2 regions of the Caldimonas hydrothermalis genome follow, and region 2 is predicted to be linked to the other one. Evidence: riboswitches for the same ligand, from Rfam matches in the RefSeq annotation. Region 2 holds a riboswitch; the other holds the start of a gene.
What was found. A riboswitch is a leader RNA that binds a small molecule or an ion and turns the genes downstream of it on or off. The one in region 2 is predicted to bind glycine.

Region 1 (4,187 bases), on a different contig from region 2:
GGGTGACATCCACGAGCTTCTGGGTGGTGCTGACACCGGAGTTGTTGACGAGGATGTCGATCGCGCCCACCTCGGTCTCGGCGTGTGCCACGGCCGAGCGGATGCTGCCGGTGTCGGTGACGTCCAGTCCGACGACATGGGCATCGCCCCCCAAGGCCTCGATCTCCGAGCGCAGGGTCTTGAGCCGCTCGACCCGGCGGCCCGCGAGCACGACGGCAGCCCCAGCGCGGGCCAGGGTGCGAGCGAACTGCTCGCCCAGGCCACTGGATGCGCCGGTGATCAAGGCCACGCGGCCGGACAGGTCGATGCTGTAACTCATGTGGGCCTCTCGGGGGTGCACAAAGACAAAAGGGGTCGATCGGCTGTAAAGGTCCCAAGCATAGCGGGACCACGGGCCCGATCACAGCCTGTCGCACGGCCGACAGCGGCGCGGCGAACGATGCGCTAGAGTCAGCTCCCGATCACAGAATCGAACGATCGTTCGATTTTTCATGACAAGCCGATAGAATCGCGGCAGTTCGGGGCGGAAGCGTCGGCCTCGGCCCCCAGGCGATCCCATCCATTCGAAGAGGAAGACACGATGACTGCGCAAGAGATCCTGGAGCAGTACGGCCCGCGCGAATCCATGGAATACGACGTCGTGATCGTCGGCGCCGGCCCCGCGGGGCTGGCCACGGCCATCCGGCTGAAGCAGCTCGCCGCCGAGAAGAACCAGGAGATCTCGGTGGTGGTGCTGGAGAAGGGCTCCGAACCCGGGGCCCACATCCTGTCGGGCGCGGTGATGGATCCGCGCGCGATGAACGAGCTTTTCCCCAATTGGAAGGAACTGGGCGCGCCGCTGAACCAGCCCGTCACCGGCGATGATGTGCTCACGCTCACCGAGACCGGCAGCACGCGCATCCCCGACTTCTTCGTGCCGCGCAACTTCCACAACGACGGGTGCTACGTCATCTCGCTGGGCAACGTGGTCAAGTGGATGGCCGAGCAGGCCGAGGGCCTTGGCGTGGAGATCTTCCCGGGCTTTGCCGCCGCCGAGGTGCTCTATGACGAGCAGGGCCGCGTGCGCGGCGTGGCCACCGGCAACATGGGCGTGGGCAAGGACGGCCAGCCCACCGATCATTTTCAGCTCGGCATGGAGCTGCTGGGCAAGTACACCATCTTCGCTGAGGGTGCGCGCGGGCATCTGGGCAAGCAGCTCATCGCCCGCTACAAGCTCGATGCAGGCAAGGACCCGCAGACCTATGCGATCGGCATCAAGGAACTGTGGGAGATCGACCCGGCCAAGGCCAAGCCGGGCCTGGTGGTGCACACCGCCGGCTGGCCCATGGATGATCAGACCTTCGGTGGCGGCTTCCTCTACCACCTCGAGGACAACAAGGTCACGCTGGGCTTCGTGATCGGCCTGGATTACCAGAACCCCTGGCTCAGCCCCTTCGAGGAGATGCAGCGCTGGAAGACGCACCCGGCCATCCGGGCGCATATCGAGGGCGGCAAGCGCCTGAGTTATGGCGCCCGCGCCATCAACAATGGCACACCCCAGGCCCTGCCCAAGACGGTGTTCCCGGGCGGTGCCCTGGTGGGCTGCGACGCCGGCTACCTCAATGCGGCGCGCATCAAGGGCAGCCATGCCGCCATCAAGAGCGGCATGCTGTGCGCCGAGGCCGTCTTCGACGCCGTGACGGCCGGGCGGTCGGCCGACGAGCTGACGGCCTACCCCGAGGCTTTCGAGAAGAGCTGGCTGTACGAGGAACTGCAGCAGTCGCGCAACTTCAAGCACTGGTTCAAGAAGGGCCCGCTGGTGGGCAAGCTGATGACCGGGGTGGAGCAGTGGCTGCTGCCCAAGATCGGCATCCACAGCCCGCCGTGGACCCTGCACCGCGACCAGCCCGACCATGTCTATCTCAAGCCGGCCGACCAGTGCGAGAAGATCGTCTACCCCAAACCCGACGGGACGCTGACCTTCGACCGCCTGTCCTCGGTGTTCGTGAGCAACACCAACCACGAGGAGAACCAGCCGGCCCACCTGACGCTCAAGGACTCCAGCGTGCCCGTGGCGGTCAACCTGAGCCGGTTTGCCGGGCCCGAGAGCCGCTACTGCCCGGCGGGCGTGTACGAATTCGTCAAGGGCGAAGACGGCAGCGACCGCCTGCAGATCAACGCGCAGAACTGCGTGCACTGCAAGACCTGCGACATCAAGGATCCGACGCAGAACATCGTCTGGGTCACGCCGGAAGGCGGTGGCGGGCCCAACTACGCGGGCATGTGACCCCCCGCCCGGGCGCTGCCTCGGGGGATATTCGGCGGCCCCGGGGTCGCCATTTTCTTGGCCGGTGAATTACACTGGCATCTGTCAGGAGAGAGCCCCTGCGGGGGCCGCCGAAGGCGCAGGGCCCAAGCCCGAACGCTCAGGCACCCAGGACTGACAAGCGCCTTGTGGACAAGGCGTTCCTCACTGGAGAGAGGCCGGGCGACGATGGTCATCCGGCCCACCGAAGGGGCAAGCCGCTGCGGCTGAAACAGTCAGGCGGCCAATCTCTCAGGTAAAGCGGACAGCGAGGGCAGCACATGCCGGACCGGCTTTCGGGACGGCATGCTCGCATGACAGCCCCAGGAGAACGCCATGTCCGCCCAAGTCTCGACGCCCGCGCTGCTGCGCACGCCCCTGTACGCCCTGCACCAAGAGTATGGCGCCCGCATGGTGCCTTTTGCCGGCTATGAGATGCCGGTGCAGTACGAAGGCATCATCGCCGAGCATCGGCAGTGCCGCGAGAGTGCAGCCCTGTTCGACGTCTCCCACATGGGCCAGATCCACTTGGTTGGAGAAGATGCCGCCCGCGCCCTGGAATCGTTGGTGCCGGTGGACGTGATCGACTTGCCGGTGGGCAAGCAGCGCTACGGCTTCTTCACCAACGCCAGCGGCGGCATCCTCGACGACCTGATGATCACGCGTCGGGAGAACGATCTGCTGCTGGTGGTCAATGCGGCCAACAAGCAGGCCGACCTGGTGCATCTGAACACCCACATCGGTCACCGCTGCACGGTGCAGGCCCTGCCCGACCGGGCGCTGCTGGCCCTGCAAGGTCCGCTGGCCGCCGACGCCCTGGCCCGTGTGAACGCCGATGTGCAGCGGCTGAGATTCATGACGGGTGATCATTTCACGCTCGCCGGCAAGGCCTGTTTCGTGACCCGTTCGGGCTACACCGGGGAGGACGGTTTCGAGATCTCTGTGGCCGCCGAGGACGCCGAGGCCCTGGCCCGCGTGCTGTTGATGCAGCCCGAGGTGAAGCTGGCCGGCCTGGGCGCTCGCGACACCTTGCGCCTGGAAGCCGGCCTGTGCCTGCACGGGCACGACATCGACGCCCAGACCACACCAGTGCAGGCCGCGCTGGCCTGGGCGATCCAGAAGGTGCGCCGGCCCGGCGGCGCCCGTGCAGGCGGCTATCCCGGCGCCCAGACGATCGAGCTGCAACTGGCCCAGGGGGCCCTGGTCAAGCGCGTGGGCCTGCTCGGCCTGGAGCGAGCCCCGGTGCGCGAGGGCGCCAAGTTGCTCGATGCAGCCCGTCACAACGCCGGTCACGTCACCAGCGGCACCGTAAGCCCCACGCTGGGTGTGCCCATCGCGATGGGTTACCTGCCGGTCAACCATGCGGCCACCGGCTCCATCGTGCATGCCGTGGTGCGCGAGAAAACCCACCCGATGCGGGTGACGGCCCTGCCCTTCGTGCCGCACCGCTATTACCGCTGATCACCCCGTTTTCCATTCCATCCAGGAGTCCTGCATGACCGTCAAGTACACCCCCGACCACGAGTGGATCGAACTCGATGGCGACGAAGGCGTCGCCACCATTGGCATCACGCCCCATGCCCAAGACGCGCTGGGCGATGTGGTCTTCGTCGACCTGCCTGCCGTGGGGGCCGAGTTCAAAAAGGGCGACGTGGCCGGCGTGGTCGAATCGGTCAAGGCTGCCGCCGACGTCTACGCACCGGTCAGTGGGCACATCCTCGAAGTGAACGAGGCGCTGCGCGCCGACCCGTCGCTGGCCAATTCCGACCCGTTGGGCAAGGGCTGGTTCTTCAAGATCAAGATGGACGATCTGGCCGAGTTCGATGCCTTGCTCGACGCCCCGGCCTACGACGCACTCGTCAAGAACGCCTGACCTGCGAGCGACGGCCGCAGCCTGCCTGTG
Region 2 (4,187 bases):
GACCTGTCATGGCAACGATTCCTTCTGACTTTCCCACGCACCTGGCCTGGCGATTCGAGCATGTCCTGCCAGGTTCATTTCGCAGGAACAAGCAAGACTACGCTGACATCGACTTTCCGATCCTTGGGCCGCTGCCGGTCCACCAGGCGGCAACCGAGCCCTTGGAAGGCAAGGGGCTGGCCGGGCCGTTCATCTATTTCGTCCTCGACGGCCATGGCCAGGTGCACTACGTCGGGAAATCCAAAGAAAAAACCGTGATCAAACGCTGGGTGCGCCCAGGCCTTGGGGGACCAGCGTCTCACTATTGGACACACACCAATCGGAAAGCGGGATGCGTGCGCAAGATCGCTGAGGGTCTGCAGCGCGGCCAGGGGCCGTTCGAGCTGCGCTTCATGAGCGTGAACGATGTTCCGCCGCACGCGGTGATGCGCTTCAGCGCCGCATACCCCCATCTCGAACCGCTGGAACAGCTCGAAAAAGGCTGTATGTCTTTGCTGCGGCCCACATGGAATGATCCCGCGTCCTACCGTTGAGCACGGCCATGGGGGATTCGAACGCTTGCTGCGCTCAGGCCGAGCCGCGCGGCCGATGCCTGGGCCGCGTGCTGGTGCGGCCGCCAAGCTGGGTTGAACCGATGTGTGCCGCCACAACGGCCGCCGCCAGCGTGACGGCCCAGGAGTAGTAGATCCACAGCAGGAAGACCGGCAGCACGGCAAAGCTGCCGTACAGCGTGCGGTAGGTGGGCAGCGTGAGCACGTAGGCGGCGAAGGCTTGTTTGCCGGCTTCCAGTGCGGCCGCGCCGAGCAGGCCGCCCAGCAGCGCCTCGCGCCGGCGCACGGGGGCATGGGGTATCAGGTAGAACAGCAAGCTCAGCATCGCAAGGCTCAGCGCGGCCGGCCCCAGCGTCCACACCGCTTCGGCGGCCGGCGGCCAGGGGCTCAGCAGGCCTTTGGACAGGGCCCAAGCCCGTGAGCTGGCCCACAGGCTCACGCCCAACACCAGCGGCCCGGCAGCCAGCATGGGCAGATACAGTGCCAGACGCTTGAGCCACGGCCGCCCCTGGCGGACCTGCCAGATGCGGTTGAGCGTCGTCTCCACCGTGAGCATCATCGCCAGCGCGGCCACGAGCAGCAGGGCCGAGCCGCTCCAGCTCAGTGCCTGGGCGTTGTTGGCAAAGCGCCCGAGGTGTTGCAGCACCGGCTGCGCGATGTCCGGTGGCAGCAGATGCGGCAGCCACAGAGCTTCCAGTGTCTGACGCAGTGGCCGAAGGGCAGGCACTTGGGTCAGTAATGCAAAGCCCACGGCCAGCAACGGTACGAGCGACAGCAGCGTCGTGAAACTCAGGCTGCCGGCCGCCTGGGCCAGGCGGGCGTCGCGCAGGCGATCGAGGAGTCGACGAAGGCGGGAGAGCATGGCAGGCACGAGGGGCCGGTATCGGGCGCGGGGCGGATTGTCCGAGAATCGAGGCCACCTTTCCCGTGAAGATTCGACGCCGGAGGCGCCCATGACGGATTCCCTGGCCGCGCTGGCCCAGCGCCTGCAGCAGTTCGCCCAGGCGCGCGACTGGCAGCGCTTCCATTCGCCCAAGAACCTGGCCTGCGCCCTGGCGGTGGAGGCCGGCGAGCTGCTCGAGCATTTCCAGTGGCTGAGCGAGGCGCAAAGCGGCCACCTCGATACGGCCAGCAAGGCCGAGGTGGCCGACGAGATGGCCGATGTGCTGCTGTACTTGGTGCAGTTGGCCACGGTGATGGAGGTCGATGTGCTGGAGGCGGCCCGGCGCAAGATCGAACGCAACGAGCAGCGGTTTCCCGCTAGCCGATGAAGCGGCAAGCGGCTCGGAGGGGACGCGGCGCAGCGCTTCAGGCACAATGGTGTCATGGCTGCCCCACGGCGGCCATGGTGATGTCGGGAGAGCCTGCCGGGGGTGTGTTGGCCCAGGCGGCGCCGAAGGAGCAACCGCCCCGGAAACTCTCAGGCCCAAGGACCGGCATCGTCCACCGACTCTGAAGAGCTGCCGGCCGTTCGCGTCGCCGGTCAGCACCGAAGGAGCAAGCGGGAGCCCCGTGCGCCCGCGAATCTCTCAGGTCCGCAACAGAGGGGGCGTCCAGGCTGCGGTTCGCGCAGCCCGGGCTCCATCCTCGACGCGCGGCTTTCCCTGAGAGGAGCTCTCATGCCTTCCATTGCAGTCATCGGCGGCGGCATCACCGGCGTCACCACCGCCTATGCCCTGGCCCGCCGCGGTCTGGCCGTCACCCTGTTCGAGCGCCATCGCTATGCCGCGATGGAGACCTCCTATGCCAACGGGGGGCAGTTGTCGGCCTCCAACGCCGAAGTGTGGAACCACGCCGCCACGGTCTGGAAGGGCCTGAAGTGGATGCTGAAGAGCGACGCGCCGCTGCTGGTGAACCCGCGGCCGAGCTGGCACAAGCTGAGCTGGTTTGCGCAGTTCATTGCCAGCATCCCGCACTACCGCCGCCACACCATCGAGACGGCGCGCCTGGCGATCGCCGCGCGCGAGCACCTGTATGCGTGGGCCGACGAAGAGGGCATCGACTTTGACCACCGGCGCGAAGGCATCTTGCACATCTACCGCGACCGATCGGGTTTCGAACATGCCCGCCGCGTGTCTGCTCTGCTGGCCGCCGGCGGGCTGCAGCGTCGCGCCGTGACGCCCGAGGAGATCCGCGCGATCGCGCCGACGTTGGCGGGCCGCTATTTCGGCGGCTGGTACACCGACAGCGACACCACCGGGGACATCCACAAGTTCACCCACGGGCTGGCGCAAGCGGCGCAGCGCCATGGCGTGCGTTGCCTGTACGGCCAGGACGTGCGCCGGCTCAAGGCGCTGGACGACGGCGTGCGCGTGACGCTGGCCGGGCCTGGCGGCGAGCACGATCTGCGTTTCGACGCGGTGGTGGTGTGCGCCGGCGTGGCCAGCCGGGCCCTGGCCGCGCAGCTCGGCGACCGGGTCAACGTCTATCCGGTGAAGGGCTATTCGATCACCGTGAACCTGCTGGACCAGGCCAGCCAGGCCGCCGCACCCACGGTGAGCCTGCTCGACGACGAGACCAAGATCGTGACGAGCCGGCTGGGCGTGGACCGCTTCCGTGTGGCCGGCACGGCCGAGTTCAACGGTGAGAACCGCGACATCCGGGCCGACCGCATCCGTCCGCTGGTGGACTGGGTGGAGCGCTGCTTCCCGGGGGTGTCCACGCGCAGCGTGGTGCCCTGGGCGGGGCTGCGGCCGATGATGCCCGACATGATGCCCCGCGTGGGCCGCGGCCGTCATCCGCGCGTGTTCTACAACACCGGCCACGGCCACCTGGGCTGGACGCTGTCGGCGGCCACGGCCGATCTCGTCGGCACGGTGGTCGATCGCGCCTTGGGCCGGTCGGCGTCGGTCGGCGCGCGCAGCCTTGCGCCCGGCGAGGCTGTCATCCGTTTGTCGTAACGGTTTGTGACACTGGCGGTCCGCCGCGAAGGTGGTGGACCGCGAGAGAAAGGCAAAGCCGCCGAAAGGCGGTGACGCAAAGCCATCGGGCTACAGCGCTTGTGGCGCCATGCCGGCTGGGCCGCCTGGGCTAGTCCTGTGCCTTGGCCGATCGTTCTCGCGGGTGTTTGAACCTGGAGGGCAAGCATGTCGGGATGGCCTGTCGATGGCGTCCTGCGCAAAACGGCAAAAGGACGAGAGGCGCTGGCAGAGCGCGGGTTCACCGGCACGCGGGCGCAGCGCTCTTTCCTGATCCTCATCGATGGCCGCAAGCCGTTGAAGGCCTTGTCGGCGGCAGCGCAAACCTTGGGCATCGATGCTCAGCAGATCCAGGCTTTGCTCGATGCGGGCTGGGTGGAGTGGGCGTCCAGGCCCGTGATCAAGGCGGGATCAGCACCCGCGTCGGAGCACGGGGGACTTGCGTCGAGCCCGCGCGAGCAGCGCTCTTTGGCGCAGGCCAAGCTCTATGCGTTGGAGTTGGCCACGCTGATGGTGCGTCCGCAGGAGCAGGCCGTGCGCGAGGCGGCCCGCGCGGTGTTCGACGAGGCGTCAATGAAGGCCTGGCTGCAAGACATCGCGCAGCGCATTGCCGAGCACGCTGGCGCCGAGCGCGCCGCGCATTTTCTGGACAAGGTCCATGCGGTGTGGCCCCAAGGCCTGGCCCAGGCCTTGCTGCAGCCCGCCGAGTGAAACGCCA

Region 1: it holds a riboswitch for glycine, as region 2 does, so the genes downstream of both, gcvT (glycine cleavage system aminomethyltransferase GcvT) here and AC1ECW_RS03040 (D-amino acid dehydrogenase) in region 2, are expected to answer to the same signal.

What each region holds. Positions count from the first base shown of each region.
Region 1 covers NZ_JBWQXA010000003.1:341,371-345,557, reverse strand. Annotated here, with positions in the region: gene AC1ECW_RS06810 (SDR family oxidoreductase) at 1-319, opposite strand, end outside; gene AC1ECW_RS06805 (electron transfer flavoprotein-ubiquinone oxidoreductase) at 581-2,266, shown strand; glycine riboswitch at 2,342-2,432, shown strand; glycine riboswitch at 2,443-2,563, shown strand; gene gcvT (glycine cleavage system aminomethyltransferase GcvT) at 2,621-3,745, shown strand; gene gcvH (glycine cleavage system protein GcvH) at 3,780-4,157, shown strand.
Region 2 covers NZ_JBWQXA010000001.1:608,640-612,826, forward strand. Annotated here, with positions in the region: gene AC1ECW_RS03025 (GIY-YIG nuclease family protein) at 9-533, shown strand; gene AC1ECW_RS03030 (YihY family inner membrane protein) at 568-1,413, opposite strand; gene AC1ECW_RS03035 (nucleotide pyrophosphohydrolase) at 1,505-1,822, shown strand; glycine riboswitch at 1,897-1,997, shown strand; gene AC1ECW_RS03040 (D-amino acid dehydrogenase) at 2,171-3,451, shown strand; cyclic di-GMP riboswitch class I at 3,493-3,580, shown strand; gene AC1ECW_RS03045 (hypothetical protein) at 3,638-4,180, shown strand.